DNA from 3 places in the Colwellia sp. MB3u-55 genome. Region 1 is predicted to be linked to each of the others. Evidence: predicted binding sites of a transcription regulator. Region 1 holds the regulator's gene; each other region holds the start of a gene.
The links. The regulator LexA, encoded in region 1, represses DNA repair genes until DNA is damaged. The targets are predictions, from matches to a motif close to TACTGTATNNNNATACAGTA.
Positions count from the first base shown of each region.

Region 2: a site for LexA is predicted at 3,896-3,915, ahead of H4J66_RS18180 (YebG family protein). Genes of this name have one in related genera too.
Region 3: a site for LexA is predicted at 5,553-5,572, ahead of dinB (DNA polymerase IV). Genes of this name have one in related genera too.

Region 1 covers NZ_JACGUS010000116.1:160,387-168,739, reverse strand. The annotation lists gene ctaD (cytochrome c oxidase subunit I) at 1-397, opposite strand, end outside; gene coxB (cytochrome c oxidase subunit II) at 409-1,965, opposite strand; gene lexA (transcriptional repressor LexA) at 2,535-3,170, opposite strand; gene H4J66_RS12715 (alpha/beta fold hydrolase) at 3,247-4,065, opposite strand; gene H4J66_RS12710 (DNA repair ATPase) at 4,423-8,353, opposite strand, start outside.
Region 2 covers NZ_JACGUS010000122.1:443,172-451,524, forward strand. The annotation lists gene moaA (GTP 3',8-cyclase MoaA) at 1-45, opposite strand, end outside; molybdenum cofactor riboswitch at 32-182, opposite strand; gene moeA (molybdopterin molybdotransferase MoeA) at 412-1,647, shown strand; gene H4J66_RS18170 (alpha/beta fold hydrolase) at 1,683-2,381, shown strand; gene dbpA (ATP-dependent RNA helicase DbpA) at 2,403-3,818, shown strand; gene H4J66_RS18180 (YebG family protein) at 3,995-4,354, shown strand; gene H4J66_RS18185 (M48 family metallopeptidase) at 4,410-5,123, shown strand; gene H4J66_RS18190 (response regulator) at 5,650-6,015, shown strand; gene H4J66_RS18195 (chemotaxis protein) at 6,012-6,620, shown strand; gene H4J66_RS18200 (sensor domain-containing diguanylate cyclase) at 6,621-7,568, shown strand; gene thrA (bifunctional aspartate kinase/homoserine dehydrogenase I) at 7,891-8,353, shown strand, end outside.
Region 3 covers NZ_JACGUS010000122.1:26,208-34,560, reverse strand. The annotation lists gene metA (homoserine O-succinyltransferase) at 1-425, shown strand, start outside; gene metH (methionine synthase) at 485-4,183, shown strand; gene H4J66_RS16340 (HupE/UreJ family protein) at 4,305-5,435, opposite strand; gene dinB (DNA polymerase IV) at 5,673-6,734, shown strand; gene H4J66_RS16330 (dipeptidyl-peptidase 3 family protein) at 7,174-8,353, opposite strand, start outside.

The DNA.
Region 1 (8,353 bases):
ACAAAAGAATCCCAAAAGCAAAAGGTAGAATCCAGAAGCTCCAGTTATTCATACGTGGTAAAGCCATATCTGGCGCACCAATCATCATAGGTATCATCCAGTTTGCAAACCCCGTAAAGGCCGGCATAATTGCACCAAACACCATGATCAAACCATGTACAGTAGTTAGCTGATTGAAAAAATCAGGCTCTACTATTTGCAAACCGGGTTGGAATAACTCGGCTCGAATAACCATAGCTAAAGCGCCGCCGGTTAATAGCATAATAAAAGCAAACCATAGATATAACGTACCTATATCTTTATGATTTGTCGTGTACAACCAACGCTTGATGCCTTTCATTTTATGGTCATCATGATGATCGTCGTGCGATTCTTGTTCTATAACGTCTGTAGTCATTTTATATCCCCCTACTTCGCACTAGCAGCATCAACGGCTGCAGGTTGTACTAAATCACCGGTGTTATTGCCCCAAGCATTACGCTCATAAGTAACAACAGCCGCTATTTCGGTTTTAGTTAACTGGCTACCAAAAGCAGCCATAGCAGGGTTTTTCTTACTGCCATTAATAACCATGTCTATATGCACAGCAATGTCACCCAGTGCAATTACACTATCTTTTAGTGCAGGAAATGCCGGAGGTAAACCCGCACCAGAAACTTGATGACAAGCAGCACAAGCTTTCATGTAAACTTGCTCACCCATAACCATCAATTCATCTTCGCTATACACTCTAGTTAGATCTTCTGCTGGGGCTTCTTCAACAACCACTTCAGCGACTTTTACCGGTGTTTCTGTGTCATTGCCTGAATCATTAGCAAAACTTTTAACATCAGCGGCTTGTACGACATCGCCGGTATTGTTACCCCAAGCATTACGCTCATAGGTCACAACTGCAGCAATTTGCTTCATACTTAACTGCTTATCATAAGCTTGCATACCTGAACCCGCTTTACCATTGAGTACAATATCAATATGCGCAGCAATACTACCCGTAGCAACAGAGCTTCCTTTAAGTGCAGGAAATGCTGGAGGTAGACCAGCACCAGAAACTTGATGACAGGCAGCACAGTAGGCAACATAGGTAGTTTCACCCAAAGTCATCAGTTCATCCATTGATGCGGAAGCGTTAAGAGACGCTTTCTCAGCAGCAGCAGCTTGCGCATTAAATTCGTGTTGCTCATCGAGCCAAAGAGCATAATCAGCTTCAGACTTTACTTCGACAACAATAGGCATAAAACCGTGATCTTTACCACAAAGCTCAGCACACTGACCTCGGTATAGCCCAGGCTCGTCAACTTTTGTCCATGCTTCATTAATAAATCCTGGGATAGCATCTTGCTTTACTGCAAAAGCAGGTACCCACCAGGCATGAATAACATCGTCAGAAGTGATTAAAAATCTTACTTTCTTATTAACTGGAATGACAAGGTGTTTATCAACTTCGAGTAAATAATTTTCACCTTTGACTTTGTCGCCGGCATCAACACTAAGGTGTTTACCTTCTTGTGTCTCATACTGTGGTCTTGGCGTAGATAAAACGGAGTAGAACTCAATATCTTGATCAAAATATTTATAATGCCACTTCCACTGAGAACCTGTGATCTGAATGGTAACGTCAGAATCGTCGTTATTTTCCATTTCGATCAGTGTTTTCGTTGCTGGTACAGCCATAGCGATAAGAATGACAATGGGAATTGCTGTCCAGAGAATCTCTACTTTTGTACTTTCATGAAAATCTGCTGATTTAGCCCCTTTGGATTTTCGGTGGAAAACCATTGACCAAAACATAGCACCAAAAACAACCACACCGATTGCTACACATATATACATTGCGAGCATATGTAGATCATAAACATCTCTACTTACTTCTGTTACACCCTTGGTCAGATTTAATTGCATATCTGCCCAAGCTGAACTGGAAAGAACACTCCCCAACAACAGCCAACCTAGGTTACGTCTTTTCACACGACATCTCCTTCACCCTATAAAAGTTTAAAACTTGATACCTAGGACAAAACACATCCTTTAGTACGGATTTTTATTATTTTCTTAGCGATTTTGTTATCAACCAGTTAGCGTCGAAAACATCGCCTTATATTTATATTTGTACACATTCCAAACTAGAATTACTTAAAAGTTGATCTGGGTCAATTTAAAAATCGAGCTATTTTAAAATAAAAACCAATAAAAACAATAGAGTATCAACTCTAATATAAAATAATGCCTAATAACAAAGGGCTGTAGCCGTAGTATTAAAAATAAACAGCTAAGTATAACTACGCGTATTACAAAAATTGATAGTGGTTATTTTTTAATCAGAAAAAGATAAAGTTGTTTGAATGGGGTTTAGAATGAAAATTATTCTTAGGAAAGAGGAAGGTTTGCATGAAAAGAATACGAAAGGGTATAAAAGCAAACTTTAGCCTATGTTATAGACTAAAGTTAACGGATCGGTTTGACTTATTTAATAGCGTATTTGTTAGATAAATTGACTTAGTTCGTTACCACTAAGTTTATTAAAAAGATTAACTTAATTACATCCAGTCTGCCGAGCGAATAACGCCAACAGCTAACCCTTCAATATTAAACTCTTGGTCAGACAAATCAACTTTTATAGGAGAGAAATCATCATTTTCAGCATGTAAGTAAACGATATTACCTTCTCTTTTATAACGTTTAACCGTAACATTTTCTTCGACACGAGCAACAATTACTTGGCCATTTTGTACATCGGTCGTTTGATGAACTGCTAACAAGTCACCATCAAGTATGCCAATGTTTTTCATGCTTTCGCCATTAACTCTCAATAAGTAATCAGCGGCTGGATGAAACAAATTACCGTCTACTTTATAATGATCTTCAACATGCTCTGCAGCTAAAATAGGTTCACCTGCAGCAACTCTGCCGATTAACGGTAAACCGGCTTCTTCCATTAACTTCTCAGTCAACCGAATGCCGCGAGAAGTACCTGGTAACATTTCTATATAGCCTTTTTTAGCCAAAGCTTTTAAATGTTCCTCGGCTGCATTTGCTGATTTAAAGCCAAAAAACTTGGCTATTTCAGCACGCGTTGGTGGCATGCCCGTATCGCTTATCTTGTCTTTGATCAGATCAAAAACTTGTTGTTGTCGGTTCGTTAGAGGGCGTAATTCGCTGATTTCATTTAGCATAGGGGGCCTGTAAATTTACACAGTTGTTACTGTGAGTATATACAGGTCATTAGTAAAGGCAAGTTTTCTAGCCGAATTATTTTTGAAAACTCCCTGATTTTAGATAATGGATAACTTGTTCGATAACTTTTTCGTTTTTCATCATAAATGGATGGGTCGTTTCCATTTCAATGTGATCATTCATACCATCAAGTTTGGTACTAGCAACCGAAACTTTACCATCATCTTTATCAGGAATAAGTGTTGATAATATCCAATTAATACTTTGATTACCGGCAATAACACCCAAATCAAAATTAGCATTGCCAAGGTTACTAGGGACACTGAATTCGCCAGTACCTAATTGCATACCCGCATCACCATTTATAAAACTAAAGCCAGGTGTATTTTTAAGTTTATCAACGACTTCACTGCCATTATTTGGTGGGCCCAGCATCACGACTTTATGTAAATTAGGTATTTTGTGCATACTTAAATATTGGCGAACTAATATACCGCCCATTGAATGGGTAACAAAGTTAACTTGACGATTTTCACAAATTAATAGCGCTTTAGAAATCACTTTTTCAGCCAACTCTTCTATCGAATAATCCCTAGAAGGGTAGTTGATATTTATCACAAAATAACCTTCTGCTAACAATCGTTTTTCAATAGCTTTCATCGAGTTAGCGGAACGTGCAAGCCCATGCAGTAAAATTACACATTCACCATTAGATAAAGAATCTACGGGCTCTTCAAAAGAAGCTTGAATTTTATAGCCACGTTCAACCGAAGTATCTAGGCTTTCTTGTTCAATCATATTTTTTAAACGAATTTCTGCATCAGTAATTTTTCTAGCAAATTGTTCCTTAAGGAGTGCTAATTCTGACTTAAGTGCTGTAATTTTTTCATTCATAGCTGCGCTCCATCATTTTTATGTTGAACGTTCATTATTGACGCTTTATTCACTTTTGAAAACAAGTGAGATAATATTTTTTAAAGCACGGTTTTAGTATCATTTAAAAAGGGCTAATAACTTTAAACATCTACCATTAGCATTCAGTCATACGTGTATAGGGAGTATAACGTTATGTGCTCTCGGTTTGGCAATAAATATTAATTTCTGCGCAGTGCTTCAAACTGAGATAACTCCCAAAAACGCATCGTTATTAACAAACCAACATGTTTTCGTTTGTCTAAAGCTAACAAGGCATCTTCTTAGTTTATCTTTACTACTGGCAACTATTTTCTCGTTTAGCATAGCCGATGTTAGCTAGGTCTCGTCCGCAAAAAGCTCATCGCTACTTTTTTTTTCTGAAGCGAGTTCTCGACTAATTTTTTGAATATGTGTCTCAGAACTTTTTACTGATTTTTCAGTAGTCAGGTTCAGTGTTTTTAAAGTATCAATCATCGCCAAATCGACATTTTTATTACTTTGTAACGCATTCACCAGCGGCGTTAAAAAAGACGCCATATTTTCACTAAATAACGCCAACGTTTCAGCTAACGCTGAATCATCTGGTTTTTCAATATTCACTTGCAGTTTAAGACTGGCAAGCGTTTCATTTAAGGTATCTAACGCTGCAGATTTAGGCTCTAACAAGGCTTCTCCTATTTGATTGAGCCCTTTTTGCAATAACGATATCTGGCTAGCAACAGCCGCAATCGGATTATCACTATCACCCAAGTTTTGATGACGAACAAAATCTGCCTTAATTTGTTGCCAACGCACTTTTTCTTCACTGGTTTGATTGTTGCGCAGCTCGGCTAATTTAAGTAAATTTTCTTCAGCGCCTATGGTGAGTGTTTGCGCTTCACCGCGATAATGATCAACGATAAGCTGCTCAACTTCCTCTTCGGTCATAACTGGCACTACTTTTTCCGCCATCTTATTCATATTTCGATAGCTGCCTTGTAACTTGAACGAAGGTTCAGTGCGGTACTTATCGTCTTGAGCGGCAGAGGCAATGTACTGTTGATTAGCTTTTAATACCGTCGCTTGAATTTTACGAATACGTTGAATAACCGCGACTATTTCATTGACCTCTGCTTGCGAGTAATGATGTTTTAGCTCAGTTGTCGCGATTTGTTGACCATCAGCAATTTTAACTAGGTTATAGAGATCGCCCATATCTCGGGTCGCTAGTGGTGCGATATAGCGATTACTGGTTAAGCTATTTTCAATAAAGCTTAAAGAGAACTCTTCTTCTCGACCACTTAAGGTATCACCTAAGTTATAAATATCGGCTCGGTTAGCCAACATATCAGGAATGCTAAATGCCTCACCTGATTCGGTATAAGGATTACCTGCCATGACAACTGCAAATTTTTTCCCACGCATATCATAGGTTTTACTGTCACCATTCCAAACTCCATCCACTTTTCTTGAGCCATCACATAAGGAAATAAACTTTTGTAAAAACTCAGGATTAGTATGTTGAATATCATCAAGGTACAACATGACATTGTTACCCATTTCGAAGGCTAAGTTAATCTTTTCAACTTCATTTTTAGCTGTTGAGTTATTTGCCTGAGCGGGATCTAATGACAACTGATCGTGTCCTATCGACGGACAGTTTATTTTAACAAAGGTCATACCTAGCTTACTGGCAACGTATTCAATAAGCGTTGTTTTACCATAACCAGGGGGAGAAATAAGCAGTAATAATCCCATTAAATCAGAGCGTTTATTATTACCCGCTGCGCCAATTTGTTTAGCTAAATTAATACCAATAATCGGGAAATAAACATCATTAATTAATTTATTACGCACAAACGAAGACAGCGCTCTTGGTTTAAACTCTTCTAAGCGTAAACGTTTGCGTTGTGCCGCTAATACCTTTTGTTTTTGAATATGAAAACCTTTGAATGCCGGTTCATGTTCATTTTTAAATTGGCGAAGTCGAGTGATAAATTCTTGATAATTTATCGCAATTTTTCTGTCCGATATTTGCCCATGCTGCCCCAATAAACCATCAACAACACCTTCGGTGTCAGCCAATGAAGTATAGAATTCACATTGCTCTTGCAACAGCATAAAAATTGCGGCTTCATCAATAATATCTTGATGGATATTCATACTCTGGTGCGAAGAAAAAGCCTGCAACCACGCCCAGTAAAGTTGATGTTTTTGCTCTAGTGTCGAACAACCCAATAATGCGCCACTGAGTTGTTTTTCTAGGCTATTATGCTTTAACTGACTCTCCAGTTGATTAGCTAACTCAACGCTACTTTCTTTAATAACAAATTTCTGTTCGGCTAAAGCTAACTCTTTTAATAGGTAGGTTGCTGACAATAACGTGTCGCATTTCAGCCAAGGCTGACTTTCAATATAGCTATCTAATAGCGTAGCCAATTCCTTAATAAGCTGATGACGTAATTGACTATCACCAAAAGTTTCTTCCATGATATAGAGGTTATGACTGCGCTGTAATAAATCTTTTCGGCCGCTATCTGCTAATTTTGTGGTGAAAAAAAGTAGCGCGAGTCTTCTTTCCAAGACCGGATAAGCTAACAAGCCAATAGATTCTCTTAAAGTAAGTAATTGCTTTAGAATTAATGCCGCATCGGCATCATGCACGCCCTTATCATAACCTTCTTGATAACGTGGCTCAGCCGCTTTTCTAACCACCTCACCTAATTCATTGTTTTTTACCGCCGCTTTTAAATATTCAAGTTTAGCTTGGCCAGTAAATTCAGCCTCAAATAATAGTGTTGCCGCTAAATACTCTCCTCGGTAGACCTTTTCAGATTCAGAGACCAGCGCTTGTTGCCAAAGGTATTCAGTACCAACAAATAATTCAGCGGGTAGCGTTTCAAAGTATTCACTACCACTGATATGCAAGACCATGTCACCATCACGAGGTAATAAGGTCAGTTCTAATTTTTGACGATTCACCGAAAATTGGTGGTCGCCTATTTTAACTAAACTACCGTCAGCAGAATAAATATCGGTTTTATCTCTCAGTGCTCTTATGCCTTGCTCTTTAGCATTTTTTAATTGAGCGTCAATGTCATCAGCTCTAACATTGTCATCAAGCTCTCTAAGCTGTGAAATTAGTTGCCTAAGCTTGGCAACCATAGGATCACCAGCAAAATAGCTGTTTAATTTGTTTTGCTCGCTAAATGATTGACTCCGCCTGATCACACCTTCAATAATGCGCTCCGCTGCCGTCATCAAATTCAAACAACGACGCTGCTGTGCATCCATCAGCTGCTGCTTATGTTGTTCGAAGTTATCGTATATCTCGTCTCTTTTAGTGATAATTTCATTATAAAATTCATCATAATCACTAAACTGGCTTTCTAAGTCTTCTAACTGAATTAGAATTTGAGAAAGTTGCTCATCACATGCTTGCGGTGAATCACTCGCATTTAAAGCACTGGTGACACTTTGACTTAATAGTTTAAATCGGGCACCAAATTCTGCTCGTGCTTCTTCACTACCGACACTTTTAGCCGCCAAATCAGCATTAGCTTTAACGCGGTTTATTTGACTAAAAACTGCTGAAATATCTTCTAGAATACGTGTTCTTTGTCGGCTATCTTCAATTTTTAGTGACAACATTGTGCGGTTAAGTAATTCTAATCCTTGCACAAGTTCTTCAATTTCCGTACGAATCGGCTTTAATGAGCTAACCGATTCACTTTTTTCTATCGCCTTTTCTAATGCAACTATGGTCTTTTGATAAGGCGTTAAAGCATCGTCTTGTTGGAGAAAATCAGCGGTTGCTTGGCTAAGTTCTTTCGTTAACGTATCTAAGTGAGTTTCCATGGCATTAATTGCGTCAACATCGATATAACGTAAGTCTTTATGAGAAATCAATTCACCTTTAAATTGGGCTAACGCCGATAAGCAGTCAACGAATTGTGAGGCATGCTCAAAACCCGAAATTTGAACTTGTGTTACTAGCTCCGCTAGCTTTTCTTTTGCTTGAATTAAGGCCCGATCAGAGTTTTCTTTAATGCTGGTGACTTTTTCAAATTCATCTATAACCAATTCAGAGGTGATCGCGATTTGCTTGATAAGATCATGCAGCAAAATCAGCTCTTCATCATTAAGCCAATGATATTTATCAAAGATTTGTTTAGACTCTTTCACTAAATCATTAAAATGCTGCGCGCTTGGTATTTGCACCGAGATCAATTTAGCGACACTGTATAAATCAGAAATACCGCGGACCAGTTCAGGATTACCTATTTTG
Region 2 (8,353 bases), on a different contig from region 1:
GAGGCGCAAGTAATAAAACTTGCGACCGAAGTTGTCTGTTAACATCTCACCTTTCCAAATGTAGGGAGGCTAACAAGTTTCCTCGTTAACCCTGGTGGTTATAGCAAAATTACTATTAACCACGGCTTAAATAGCATTCTAAAAAAAGATTTAGCTAGAAAAGCTCGGCGAATAATTCATTTAATGAATACAAGTATAGTAAACTATTTCACTATTAAAATACGGCTAGACGATAAGTAATTTTGATATGCATCAAAAAGTCATCACTTTACACGTATTATTGATAAGTAAATTTACGTCATAATAACGTATTCCTATGCTGTTAAATAAATTGTAATAGGCGCGTATGGGAATAACACGCAGGCGGTGCTAATTTGCCGTGTAAAAATAAATATAATAGAAGAGTTACTTATGGTTGATTGTTATTCTGCTCCCGGATTATTACCTTTCGAACAAGCGATGGAAAAAATGTTATCGGCGATTACGCCGATCGATACAACTGAGACAATTTCTTTGGCATTAGGTTTAAATCGTGTGCTAGCTCGCAACATTTCGAGCCCATTAAATGTTCCTCCTCATCATAATTCAGCCATGGACGGTTATGCCTTTAAATTGGCAAGTTTACAAACGACTGATACATTAACTATGATTGGCCGGTCAATGGCTGGCGCGCCTTTTCAAGGTGAATGTAAAATCGGTGAATGTATTCGTATAATGACAGGTGCAAAATTACCAAGTTGTTGTGATACCGTCGAAATGCAAGAGAACTGCCAAGTAAAAGATACCGGTATTACATTCCTAGAAAGCCGAGAATTTAACGATAACATTCGCTTTACCGGTGAAGATATCGCAATAAACCAAGCCGTTTTTAGCCAAGGTAAAAAGCTCTCGGCGATAGATATTGGTGTACTGGCATCTTTAGGTGTGCCAACAGTAGAAGTCTATCGTAAAATTACTGTTGCTGTATTAGCAACCGGCGATGAATTAAAATCTCCGGGCGAAGTCCTTAATGACGGTGATATTTATGAAAGTAATAGCCATGCGTTAATTGCGATTTTGACTAAGCTGAATGTTACTGTTATTAATTTTGGTATTATCGTTGACGATGAACAAGCAATACGCACTGCATTTGAACAAGCCGATCAACAAGCCGATGTTGTTATTTCTTCAGGAGGTGTTTCTGTAGGTGACGCCGATTATACTAAGTTGGTACTTGAACAATTAGGCGAAATTGGTTTTTGGAAAATAGCCATGAAACCCGGTAAGCCTTTTGCTTTTGGAAAATTACCTAATAGTTACTTTTTTGGCTTACCCGGCAACCCTGTTTCAGCCTTGGTCACCGCACATCAATTGGCTGTGCCCGCATTATTAAAATTACAGCATGCCCAAGCTAAAAAGTTACCACTATTAAAAGTAAAAACAGCCACCCAATTAAATAAACGCGCCGGACGCATGGACTTTCAACGGGCGATATTGTCAACCAATCACCAAGGCGAGATGATAGTTACCAGTACAGGTAGTCAAGGCTCAGGGATTTTAACCAGCATGTCGATGGCCAACTGCTATATTGTTCTACCGGCAAACCAAGGCAACGTTCCCGCTAATGAAATTGTTAACGTGCAACTATTTGATGATGTTATTCAATAGCATTATTTATTTTTAGCTTGTTATGAATACACAATATGACGATTAAAATATATTGCCTGCCCGGTACCATGTGCGATCAACGTCTGTGGCAGGCTTGTATGGCTTACTTACCTGAAAATGTGGAGCTTATCCACATTGCCATCCCCGTGAAAAATAGTATTGATAAAATAGTCACTGCGCTTGAACAAAAATTCCCACCAGGAAAAATAAATTTAGCCGGTTTTTCTTTAGGGGGATATATCGCGTCAGCTTTTGCGCTGAAGTATCCTAATAAAATTAACAAACTACTGCTTATTTCTAATATGTCTTATTTGTTGCCACCCGCTGCATTAAAAGAGCGCAGCCGAACGATTGCTTATGTAAAGTTGCATGGTTACTCAGGCATCACCAGCAAACGTATAACTGCCTTGCTGCATCCAAGCAAACACAATAATCAAGACATCATTAACTGTATTCGAGCAATGGATATTGAGTTGGGTAAGGAGACACTTATCCATCAATTAACAGTGACCACCCAACGCGAAAATTTATTAGTAAAACTTCCTACGCTTGCCGTCCCCATTCAGTTCTTAATTGGTGATAATGACTCGCTGGTTACGTTAACGCGCATTGCCGCTATTTTAACGCAATCGACGCTGATTTCTTCAATAACACTTGCCGACACCGGCCATATGTTACCCCTTGAACAACCAGAAAAGTGTGCTGGCAATATGATTCGTTTTTTTATCGAGTAATAAGCATTTAAACAAGGTAAAATGACCTATCATATTTATGCCAAGGAATTCCCGTTGAGCCAGCTTAGTTTTTCCACCTTACAACTCAAACCTGAGTTAATTCAAAATTTAGAGTCTATGGGTTATCAACAGATGACCGACATTCAAGCCCAAAGCTTGCCAACTATTATTGCCGGTGGTGACGTTATTGCCCAAGGTAAAACAGGCTCAGGGAAAACCGCTGCTTTTGGCCTAGGTGTTTTAGAAAAACTAGACGTAAAACGTTTTCGTATTCAAACACTGATCCTTTGTCCTACACGTGAATTAGCCGACCAAGTAGCGAAAGAAATTCGTAAATTAGCCCGAGCCATCCATAACATAAAAATATTGACCCTTTGTGGCGGTATGCCTTTTGGCCCGCAAGTTGGTTCTTTAGAGCATGGTGCTCATATCATTGTTGGCACGCCAGGAAGAATTGAAGATCATTTAGGTAAAGGCACATTAAAGTTAGACGATGTGAATATGCTAGTGCTTGATGAAGCCGACCGCATGCTAGAGATGGGCTTTCAAGCCTCCGTTGATTTTATTATTAGCCAAATTCCTCAACAACGACAGACCTTATTATTTAGTGCGACTTATCCTGCAGAAATTGCCGATATTGCTAAAAAAATAATGCTATCACCAACCAAGGTAACCGTTGAGGGAAATCACGAAGAAAGCACCATATCACAGCATTTTTATAAGGTAGAGAATGACAGCGAGCGTATCGACGGTATCCGTTTATTGTTGTTACAGCATCAACCCGAATCAAGTATCGTTTTTTGTAACACCAAAAAAGACGTACAAATTGTTGTCAATGAACTACGTAATTACGGTTTTAATGTTCAAGATTTACATGGCGATTTAGAGCAAAGAGATCGTACCGAAGTATTAGTTCGCTTTGCCAATAAGAGTATTTCAATTTTAGTCGCCACCGATGTTGCCGCGCGTGGTTTAGACATTGATGCGCTAGATGCCGTATTTAATTATCATATCGCTCGTGATAGCGAAATTCATGTACACCGTATTGGCCGCACAGGTCGAGCGGGTAGCACAGGTATTGCTTGTTCTTTTTTCAGTGAAAAAGAAAGCTACAAAATAGGTTTATTAGAAGATTACCTTGACCGAACTATCGAAGGCGAATTACTGCCAGACGCTAGTGTATTAAACGCCTCGGTGTATTCTCCGAAAATGGCAACAATACAAATAGATGGTGGTAAAAAACAAAAAGTACGTGCGGGCGATATCCTTGGCGCTCTAACTGGTGATAAAACCATTTCAGCTAGCGAAGTGGGGAAAATTCAATTATCAGATAACTGGGCTTATGTAGCTGTAAGCCGAAAGTTTGCCAAGCAGGCCTTTAAAAAACTCAGTGACGGCAAGTTAAAAGGTCGTAAATTTAGAGTGCGATTACTATAGTTACTTTCGGTTAAAACAGTATTTATCAATAACGAGGTTTTATAAAATGATTGTATTTTAATACAAACCTCGTATGATACTGTTGTTTTGTACAGTTAATTTTGATTGTATAAGCGGTTTTAAATCGTATATGATAAAACCATCAAGCGTAATATTGATCCTATAAGGGAAAAAAAATGGCAGTTGAAAGTCGATTTGTCGTCATTAGACAAGGTGTGGAGGTAGAAACATTCATGGATAAAAAAGCAGCAGACGAGTATGACAAAATGCTTGATATGGCTGACAGCTTAGCCGAAATGTTTGAAGCCAGCAGCTTTAATATTGATGAAAAAGTGCGTGAAGAACTCTGTATTTATCTAGCTAAGAATCGTGAAGATGTGCTTGTTGCTTTGCAAGCTAAGAAAGCTAAGCCAGAAACTGCTGCTAAAAAAAACGTTACCGCGTCAGTTGAAACAGTAAATAGCACTGACTCGTCGCCAGAAATTGAAGCAAAAGTAAAAGCGCCGCGCAATGCTAAAGCGAGCACAAATAAATAAAGTGCGATGTACGGGTTTGAATTTACCTTTACTTAGCACTAGATAATATTGAATTATGTTGTTATATCAGCTCATTCGTAGTGTTAAAAGAAAAACGGTTGGCTTACAAGTTAAGCACGGAAAAATTATAATCCGTGCGCCAAAATATGTTTCTGAAGATGATATAGCGAACATTGTTAAATCAAAAAGTCTTTGGCTGCACAGAAAAATTGCCGAGCAAAACGCACAACCTGCCAGTCAAAATAATCATTATCAAAAAGATAGCCAATTGCTTGTTAATGGCGAACTTAAAACACTGGATATTCATTATGGTCTATTTCCAGAAATAACGCTTCATCAAGATACCATCATAGCGACTCTCGCTAGTAAATTAAAAATCAAAATAGCTGATGATATAAAAAACCAAGATAAATATGTAAAGCAACAACTTGAAGCTTGGTTAAAGCAGCAAACTTATGCTTATATTGATGAAAACTTATCTCATTACGCGGAAAAAATTGGTGTTTTACCCAAATTGTTTAAAGTAAGATTGTACAAGTCTAGATGGGGCAGCTGTAATAGTCGAAGTGAACTTAGTTTCAGTTCTTTATTAGCCATGACGCCTAAATGGATTATCGATTATGTAATAGTTCACGAGCTTTGTCATCTTAGGTATATGAATCACTCAACTAAGTTTTGGCAATTAGTTGCGCTTAACTACCCTAACTACGGTTCAGCTAAAGCGTGGTTAAAATCCCACCAAAACCAATTACAATGGCCGACTATTTAATGGTCATAATATCCTCGTAGGGGATAAATGAGCGAACAAATAAACCTTTTTATAAACAAAATATAATCAATTCAGTATTAGCCTAATAAAATTCTCAACAATTTCTCCAACTTACATTATATTGTGGCACGAATATCGCTTATTATTTGAATACTAATTTAAATTCACAGGATATAACAATTTATTAGCCATTGTTATAATCAATAGATGAAGAGATAAATGATGAAATTCAAAACATATAGCTGGAAAGCTATTGCGATTTATACCCTTTCGACAATAATGTCTATAGTGTTAATTAACCTAATAATCACCTTCTAAACAGGTAAAAGATAAAAGTATCACGGGAAGATTATCACTCATTTTTGGCCGTATTATTTTTAGTTTGTTGTTATATTGTGCAATTATTAGAGAGATAGTTATTAAAAGCATAAAAAATCAGCATTTTTGTACTTTATTAATTAACAGTACCGCTTATTTAAGGTAGATTAACGCTATATAATAAAAAAAATAAAGGATTACCGATTACATGAGCTTTTCAGTTCTTGTTTGTGATGACTCTAATATGGCCCGTAAACAAGTTTTACGTAGCTTACCAGAGCAACTATCAGCTAATGCACAATTAGCAAAAAATGGTCAAGAAGCTGTTGAACTTTTACGCAGTCAAGTATTTGACATTCTATTTCTTGACCTTACCATGCCTGTTCTAGATGGCTTAGGTGTACTCCAAACCCTAAAAGATGAAAACATTACACCGGCAATTTTTGTTATATCAGCTGATATACAACCAGAAATGCAAAGTAAAGTCCTTGAACTCGGTGCCAAAGCTTTTTTACGTAAACCTGTTGAATTAGAAGTCCTTAACACTAACCTAAGAAATCATGGTTTTTTATGAGCGATCTCAACTTAAATGAAGATCAGCAAGATTGTTTACAAGAAATAATTAATGTTGCTATGGGTCAAGCAAGTGATCAACTTGCCCGATACTTAAATACCTTTGTTTATTTAAAAGTACCTAGTATTGAACAAGTCAGTACGCTAAGCCTGCTTAACTCGTTAAACAGTGATGAAAATTCTGCTGCGGTAGTAAGTCAAGGCTTCTTTGGTTACGAAGGCATTCGCGGTGAAGCACTGCTTATGTACAAGCCAAAAGATTCTGATCGACTTGCAGATTTACTGGGCTATGAGCCTGATGAATTATCTGTTGAAGAACAAATTATTGACTTAAGCTCTATTTTAACCACCACCTTCTTAAATGTTTTTGCTAAACAAATAGATAATCAAATGTCTTACAGTGCGCCGCGTTTATTAGCGGGTTCACAAAGTGCAATATCCGATCATCTTGCCCAACAATCATTTAACTGGGATTTAGCTTTAAAAGTTAAAATAACTTATCAAGTTACTGATTATTCATTTAATTGCGATATGGTTTTGTTTATTCCTGAGTCAGCAATTATCAATATAAAAACAGTTATTGACAGAATTTTGGAAGAGTTCTAAATGCTTGCTGATGATATTTGTCCTGATATTGCCAACAAATTAAATACCGGTATTCTCATCATAGATAGTCAATACAATATCGTATTTTGGAATCGGTATTTACAAATTCATGCGAACAAAAAGCCTGAAAATGTTATCGGACAAGATATTTTTATTGTCTTTCCCGAGCTGCCAGAAAAGTGGTTCAAAAGAAAAATTGAAAGTGTCTTTCAACTAAAAACCCAGTCTTTTTGCTCATGGGAACAAAGACATCACCTATTTGAATTGCCTCATACCCGCCCTATGACGACAGACAGTCACTTTATGGCACAAAACTGTACCTTTTTGCCGCTTGAAAATAAAGAGGCTAACGAGCACGTTTGTATTCTTATAGAAGATGTTACCGATGTATGCCATTACCAAAGTAAGCTAAACAAAACACTTGAAGAGCTTGCACAGGCCAATCGTATCGATGGCTTAACACAAGTCTTTAACCGAAAGCATTGGGAAGAGTGTCTCGAAAAAGAATTTTCGCGTGCACGTCGTTATCAGCATGGTTTAGCACTTATTATGTTCGATTTAGATCATTTCAAATTACTTAATGATACCTACGGACATTTAGGTGGTGACATAGTATTAATAGAAACCGCTAAAGTGATCAGTGAACTACTGCGCTTAGGTGACTTATTTGGTCGCTATGGCGGTGAAGAGTTTGCGATTATTCTACCTAATACCGATATTATTGGCGCTTTAGATGTTGCTGAGCGGATCCGTGTTGCGATTAGCAAAAATATCATTAACTTTCAAGAAATCGAAATAAATGTTACCGCCAGTGTTGGTGTCGCAGTCATCACCGAAGCAGACACTCGTTATGAAGACCTAATATCCCACACAGACCTTGCCTTATATGACGCTAAGGCTTCTGGAAGAAATATAGTTTGCACTGCAAAAAATATTATTTCAGCCTAAAAAACTGAATATATTCGCTTTATTATCCAAATAAACCCTCTTAATGCTTATTTATGAATAAAATATAACTTTTTATTCATAAATAACTATTGACAGTAAAACACTGCTCAGGCATTTTAGAACCATGAAAACATTTGTCCGTCGTATTACCATTATTATTATCACTACCACCCTCAATGGGATGGTTGTCATCGGCTGACGTGTAAAAAACACATAAATAAAAGCCCGTGACCCCTTAGGTTCCGGGCTTTTTTTTGTTTTAAGGTTTTAATCATTGCAAGTTCTTTGGCTCGCAAAGAATTTACAATAAAAAGGAAGTAAAATGCGTGTATTAAAGTTTGGAGGTTCATCTCTAGGTTCAGCAGAACGTTTTGTGCAAGTTGCCAAAATTATAACTGACAAAAGTAACGATTCTGCCGTTGCTGTCGTTGTTTCCGCCCCACAGGGCGTAACCAACCATTTAGTGGCTATGGCGGAGAATATTAGTGATGAAATAAAATTACAGAATGATTTAGAACACTTCAGAAAAGCCATTATAACTATTATTGATGATCTTGGTGCCAGCTTACCAAAATTCAGCCCATTACATGCAGAGCAAGTCCTTGCAAACTGGGAGCATAAGCTTTCACGTTATCTACAAGGCGCGACTATGTTGTCTTATTGCCCGGATCATATCCGCGCTATAATTATCAGCATAGGTGAGCGTTTAAGTGTTGCCTTGCTCGAATCAGTGTTGAACGCACAAAATATTAAAACGTCTGTTATTGAACCAGAAAATTTTTTAA
Region 3 (8,353 bases), on a different contig from region 1:
AAAAAGAACAGCTTACCCGCGGCTTTGAAGAATTTTTTAATGTCCCACACTCAAGATTTGGATATATTGATAAGTCTGATTACCTCTCAATTCCTGAATTAAAGATTATTGCTGAATCTCCACAAGCAGGCGTTTATGTCGTCGCGAGCAAAAATAAACAGCAGGTCTATTTAACCGGCCATCCAGAATATGACTCAACCACATTAGATGAAGAGTTTCAACGTGACCTTAAGGCTGATGTTGATGCAGTTATGCCCAACAATTATTACATTGATGGTGACATAACAAAAGTGCCACACAGTTCATGGCGTAGTCATGCCAGTTTATTATTTACTAATTGGTTAAACTATTATGTCTATCAGATCACACCGTACAAGCTAGACGCAACAAATATTAAAGCAATACATCCAGATGCAGAAATATAAACAGTGTCGGATATATGTAGCCATCAAATTAAGTTTGAAAGTAAAAGTAGAGAAATCGTATGAAAAAATCAGCATCATTTAGTCGTCTTGAGCAAGAAATACAAAAAAGAATTCTTATTTTAGACGGTGCTATGGGAACAATGATCCAAGCCTATAAATTTGAAGAGCAAGATTATCGTGGTGAACAATTTGCGGATTGGCATCTTGATGTCAAAGGCAATAATGATATGTTAGTGCTTACACAACCCGAGGTAATTAAAGCTATTCACTATGAATACCTTGAAGCGGGTGCTGATATTCTTGAAACGAATACTTTTAACGCCACCACGATTGCGATGGCAGATTACGATATGCAGTCGTACAGTGCGGCAATAAATTTAGCTGCGGCACAAATAGCCCGTGCAGCAGCGGATGAATTTACCGCTAAAAATCCTGATAAGCCTAGGTTTGTTGCCGGTGTTTTAGGGCCAACCAACAGAACATGTTCTATTTCACCCGATGTTAACGATCCGGCTTATCGTAATGTGACTTTTGATCAGTTAAAAGATGCCTATATAGAATCAACTAAAGCACTGATTGAAGGTGGCTCAGATATTATTCTTATCGAGACTATTTTTGATACCTTAAATGCTAAAGCCGCTGTTTTTGCGGTAGAAACTGTTTTTGATGAATTACAGTTACGTTTACCAGTAATGGTGTCTGGTACTATTACTGATGCATCAGGTAGAACATTATCTGGGCAAACAACTGAAGCTTTTTATAATTCATTACGCCACGCAAAACCTATTTCATTTGGTTTGAACTGTGCATTAGGTCCGGTTGAACTAAGACAATATGTGGCAGAATTGAGTCGAATATCAGACTTTGCTGTTTCAGCTCATCCTAATGCAGGCTTGCCTAATGCCTTTGGTGAATACGATTTCAGCGTCGAAGATATGAATGTTCATGTCAACGAGTGGGCTGAGTCGGGATTCCTTAACATTATTGGTGGTTGTTGTGGTACAACGCCGGCGCATATAAAAGGTATGGCCGATGCGGTTGCCAATGTAACACCTAGGGAAATTAGCGCCAGGAAAATTGCTTGTCGTCTGTCCGGGCTTGAAGCGTTAACCCTAGATGAAACTTCATTGTTTGTTAACGTTGGTGAACGAACCAATGTTACTGGCTCTGCTGTATTTAAGCGCTTAATTACCGAAGAAAATTACGAACAAGCGGTCGCAGTTGCTCTGCAACAAGTCGCCAATGGCGCGCAAATTATAGATATAAATATGGATGAAGGCATGCTTGATTCAAAAGCGGCGATGATCCGTTATTTGAATTTAATTGCTGGTGAGCCAGATATCGCGAAAGTGCCTATTATGCTTGATTCTTCTAAATGGGATATTTTAGAAGAAGGCTTGAAATGTATTCAGGGCAAAGGGGTTGTTAACTCAATCAGCTTAAAAGAGGGCGAAGAAAACTTCCGTAAACAAGCTGAACTTTTACGCCGTTATGGCGCGGCTGTTATTGTTATGGCCTTCGACGAACAAGGTCAAGCAGACACACGGGTACGTAAGTATGAAATATGTAAACGTGCTTATGAAATTTTAGTCAATGAAATAGGCTTTCCTGCAGAAGACATTATTTTTGATCCGAATATTTTTGCGGTAGCAACCGGTATCGAAGAACATAATAACTATGCAGTAGATTTTATTGAAGCGGTTGCCGATATAAAAGAAAACCTGCCTCATGCGATGATTTCGGGCGGTGTTTCTAACGTGTCATTTTCATTTCGTGGTAATAACCCAGTACGTGAAGCGATTCATGCGGTGTTCTTATACCACGCAATAAAAAATGGTATGGACATGGGCATTGTAAATGCAGGTCAGTTAGCTATTTATTCAGATATTCCTGACGATCTCCGCCTTGCTGTCGAAGATGTTATACAAAATAGTGATGACGACGCAACAGAACGCTTACTTGATGTGGCTGAGTCTTATCGCGGGCAAGCGGGGAGCAAAAACAATAAGGCTGATTTAACCTGGCGTGAGCTACCGATTAAAGAGCGTTTAGAATACTCTTTGGTTAAAGGCATTAATGAATTTATTGTCGAAGATACTGAAGCAGCAAGGCTAGTGGCTGAACGACCTCTTGATGTCATTGAAGGACCATTAATGGATGGTATGAATATCGTTGGCGATTTATTTGGTGCTGGCGAAATGTTTTTGCCACAAGTGGTAAAGTCAGCCCGCGTGATGAAACAAGCTGTTGCTCATTTAAATCCATTTATTGAAGCTGAAAAAACTGAAATAAAATCAAACGGTAAAATCTTACTGGCAACAGTAAAGGGTGATGTCCACGATATTGGTAAAAATATAGTTGGTGTTGTCTTGCAGTGTAACAACTACGAAATTATTGATTTAGGTGTCATGGTTTCTTGTGATGATATCTTGCGCGTGGCGAAAGCCGAAAAAGTCGATGTGATTGGATTATCAGGTTTGATAACACCGTCACTTGATGAAATGGTGCATGTCGCTAAAGAAATGAAACGTCTTAATTTTGACTTGCCGTTACTTATTGGTGGCGCGACAACATCAAAAGCTCATACTGCCGTTAAAATAGAGCAACAATATCAACATCCGGTGATATATGTGCCTAATGCGTCGCGTTCAGTTTCAGTCGTTAGTACTTTACTTTCAGATGATAGTGAGAAACGTGCGGCATTTTTAGCGCGTCAAGATGATGAATATGTGCGGGTGCGTGAGCGTCATTATAAAAAAGGACCACGTTCAAGCTTAATATCACTAGAAGATGCACGCGCTAATGCTGCGCCGATAAGTTTTGAAAACTATACCCCTAAAATACCCAATAAACTTGGTATTACGGTACTTGATAATCTTGATTTAAATGTCATTCGAAACTACATCGATTGGACGCCATTTTTCATGACTTGGCAATTATCAGGCAAATATCCGCTTATTTTACGACACGAAGTGGTCGGCGAAGAGGCAACTAATCTATTTAATGATGCTAATGCTTTATTAGACGATATTATTAACAGTAAAAAGTTAACGGCAAAAGCGGTTTTTGGTCTGTTTCCAGCTCATCGTCAACAAGATGATTTAATATTGTTTGCAGATGAAAACCGAGATAAACCATTGATGAAATTACATCAATTACGTCAACAAAGTAAAAAACCAGCAGGGCAGTTTAACCGTTGTTTGGCTGATTATATCGCCGATAAAACGTCGGGTATTAAAGATTATGTTGGTGCTTTCGCGGTATCTGCAGGTTATGGTTGTGATGACCTAGTGAAGGAGTTCGCCGCTCAACATGATGACTACAATAGTATTTTAGTTAAAGCTGTTGCCGACCGATTAGCAGAAGCGAGTGCTGAATATCTCCATGAAAAAATTCGCAAAGAATACTGGGGATATGCCCCACAAGAGTCGCTTGCTAATGATGATTTAATTCGTGAAAAATATCAAGGTATTAGACCTGCGCCGGGTTATCCTGCCTGTCCAGAGCATACTGAAAAAGGTTTGTTGTGGGAACTACTCAATGTTGAAGAAAACATCGGCATGGAGCTCACCTCAAGTTTTGCCATGTGGCCTGGAGCCGCGGTTAGTGGTTGGTACTTTGCTCATCCAGAATCAAAATACTTTGCGGTCGCTAAAGTCGCTAAAGACCAAGTGATTAATTATGCTACTCGCAAAGGGATGACATTGCCACAAGCAGAGCGTTGGCTGTCAGCTAACTTGGATTATGAACCTGAGTAATTAATATAGCCATTATCAATTAGTTTATACGGCAACGGTCTTAAATCTCTATAAAGTAGGTTTAAGGCCGTTGTTCATTTTACGACTCAATATTAAGCGACGATATGCCCTGTGTTTCGTATTAAAAGGTTCTTTCGATAAACCAATAAATAGCGATAACGGCGATAAGCACACTTAACGGTATCACCACGTATTGTCTATATTGAGGTTTTTTAGCAAACCAGCGCGTCGCTAATAAAGCCAAGGCAATGACCGTTATTTGACCGAACTCAACGCCAATATTAAATGAAATCAAGCTACTGATATACTCACTCTTGGGTAAGCCCAGTTCAACAAGTACTGCTGCAAACCCTAAACCGTGCAGTAAACCAAAAGCAAAGATAATGGGTAAGCGCCACTTTGTCAGTTTGTGATAAAAAATATTCTCAATAGCCACGTAAGCAATTGATAAGGCAATAAGTGGCTCTACAATGCAGCTAGGAAGGTTGATAATACCAAAGATACCCAAAGCTAGCGTAATGGTATGGGCAAGCGTAAAGGCACTTACCTGCCAGAGCAGTGTCGATGTCTTAGTGGCTAATAAAAATAGCGCGAGTACAAAGAGAATATGATCAAGCCCTTGTGGCAGAATATGGACAAACCCCTGATAGATATACTCAACAATATTAAGCAGTTTAATTTCGGCTGTTGAAAGTTTACGTACACCACCCTTGATGTCATCAGTAGAAAAGTGATGGCTGTTCTGGCCGGATAGCACTAAAGATTTCTCTGAACGGCTAACTGTTAATAAGACATCCCCTAAAATAGGCGAAAATATCAAGGCTGCTTTTTTACTTTTTTGTGGCAATTGACCCTGCGAAAATAGCTTAATGATTTTATTTGGTGAGTCAGAGCCAAGTATTGCTTTTAATTCAAATACCGTTAGCCCTGAAAAAGGGGCAACAAGTACATTTTCTTCATCAATAATAAAAGCGCTTTGTTGATTTATCATTTGTAATATTTTTGAGAGTAATTGCTTTATTTCAATTAAAGAGAGGTTTTTCAGATAATTAATTAAATCTGCCTCATCTACTGATGATTTTTGATGACTTTTAATAACATGCAAAACATCAATATCGATACTAAGTTGGTAGTTATTCTCTACAAGTAAGTTTAGCTCTGCTTGGTTAGCTTCATTGGTGTGAGCATTCACTAGTGCAGGTGATAAAAGTAGTAATAGGGCAAAAGTTGTTTGTAAAAGGCGCGTAATCATAAAAGTAATATCAGCTAGTCATTGATAAAAAATAAAGCGACAAATTAACGTATTTAGTATGAAATTAACAGCGGTCAAATTATTATTTCAGTATTGAACTATTAACTTAAAAGTTTATACTGTGTTTGTATACAGTCTAGGTTGAGTTGTCCATAGCGAAAATATGCTTTATTTTTTCACAGCGAAATAAGGGACTTTTGATAAACATGATTACTATAATTAAAACATGACTAAAATATGACTCAAAGCCGAAAAATAATACATATAGATATGGACTGTTTCTATGCAGCTGTTGAAATGCGTGATAATGAGTCTTTACGTAATGTGCCACTTGCGGTCGGTGGTACAGGGCCCAGAAGCGTCTTGTGTACGTGTAATTACCAAGCAAGAAAATTTGGTGTTCGCTCGGCAATGCCAGCAATTAAGGCGATGCAACTTTGCCCTGAGCTAGTTATTGTTTCAGGAAGAATGGCTGTTTACCAAGAAGTTTCTGCACAAATAAGGGCGATATTTCAACGTTACACTCAGTTGATTGAACCATTGTCGCTTGATGAAGCTTTTCTAGATGTTACCAATAACAAAGAGTTTAACGGCAGTGCGACGCTTATTGCGGAGCAAATACGTCGTGATATTTTTAATGAGCTCAATCTAACCGCCTCGGCAGGTGTTGCCCCTAATAAATTTATCGCTAAAATTGCCAGTGATGAAAACAAACCTAATGGTCAATGCGTTGTTACACCCGCAGATGTTAGTGGTTTCGTTGAAAATTTACCGTTGAAAAAAATTCCGGGTATTGGCCCTAAAACCGCACAAAAGTTATTGGGTTACGGCTTTTCGTCATGTGCAGATATACGAGCAAGTTCTGTCGCCGTATTAACACCTATTGTCGGCAAGTTTGCGCCTGCATTGTACCAACGTAGTTTTGGTATTGATCATCGCCAATTAGAAACCGACAGAGTAAGAAAATCATTAGCGATAGAAACCACTTTTTCTCAAGATTTGTCTGGTGAAAAAGAGTGTGAAAGTGCCGTTGAGCTTTTATATGAGAAGCTTTTAGTGAGATTAGAAAAACATCAACATATGGTTATTAGTAAGCAAGGGATTAAACTTAAGTTTAATGACTTTACCCAAACAACAGTTGAACAGCAAAGCAGCCAATGTGATGAAAACACCTTTAAAAAATTACTGTTAAAAGCACTGCTGCGCAGCCAATCTAGGGGAATACGTTTAATAGGATTAACCCTAGGTTTTGCTGAGCATAATAATAAAGAAACACAGCAGCTTTGTTTTAGTTTATAACCGGTAGTGACTTGATCTGATGTCAGTAGCATTATTTTAGCTAATATTGTGCTTATTTGGGTTTAATGATTTCTTTAACCGCTAATTCTAATTTTGGATCGTCAATATTTGAGCCGGTTGATTTGAAAACAACTTGTCCACTTCTATTGATAAAAAAAGATGTTTTTATCGAATCGACACTTAAAATAATTTCTCCTGGTCAGTATGAGTTATTCTGTTTATAAAGCCTGTTTAAACTCATCGAATTATTTTTGCTTTCATGATGTACGGTTTGTGTGGTGCTGCAAGGTTCGTTGTTATTTTTACTCGACTTTTTCTTCTAAATGTTTATAAATTTAAATACCTCCTGTTTTTATTTAAAAAAAGCCCATCGTAGTAGATAGGCTTTAGATAGGTTTTAATTAGACTTTAGTTAAGAACACATATTATATTTATAAAACTATAAACCCAACACTTTTTTACCTTGCTTAAAGGTAATGTCAACGGGAATATTAGCCGCTTCAATACGCGCTAAGTCTTCTGCTAAATCGGCTTTAATGACACCGCTTTTTGCAACAAGTGCAGCTACACCCTCATAATCACCATTACCTTGTAGAGTTAAAATAAGCTCAGACAACGAATTAATAGCGGCAGTCATTTTATCAATGTTGACAGAGTATAACCCTTGCGAGTTACGAGTAAACGCCCCTTGCTCAGCAAAGTAATTAAACCGTACCATGTTGGCTTTACCGTGAGCAGATGTTGCGCCAAAGCGCACTGAACGGAAAATCCCCGCTAAGAAGGTTGTGTAATAATCTTGCAATGTACCTTCTTCAATGGCGCCTTTAATGAGTAACTGGCGGATCATATAAAGCCCAAGGATATCGGCTTTACCTTCTTCTAGTGCTGACGCATGTTCTTTTAATGATTGGCGTACTGTGCCCTTATCATTAATCGTATTTTTGATACCCAAACCATGGGCAACCTCATGAAACATCGTATTAGCAAAGAAGGCATTGAATGTTACATTTTCACGTTGCTCAGCAACGATTAAGGTACTAGCAATGGGTAACATAATATTATCGAACTTGGCTTGCATCGCATTCTTAAGCTGTAAACGGCGTGTACCTTTTTCTAACTGTACTTTTTCGTCATTGGGGAGATTAATCGCAATGGTTTTACTACCGGCATTAGAATGACCTGCATAATAAATGACGTCGTATGCGTTTAAGTCTGCATCAGAGCCGGGTACTTCTTTTTTATAGGCTTTTTTAACGGGTAAGTCTTTTTGTAATTCGGGTAAATATTCAGCATATTTAGCGAGTTTTTCACTCCAGGCTAAATCTTTAATGAGCACATAAGATTCAAAAGCAGCGCGGTAACCATAAAGCTGATCTTCGTAGGTTTCTATTGGGCCAATAACGACATCAATAGGATTGTTTTTCATATCCATCCAAGCAAAATCAGACGCTTGAAAGTCATCATGACGGATTGCTGTCGCACGTAAATTTAAGTAATTTGCAAATTCTTTATCATCAGCAAAGCTTGATGCTTTTTCCAATATAGCCGCAATACGATTAATGCTATCGCTATAAAGCTCAGAAAAAGCCACTGACGTTAATTGTCCATCGCTGGTACGC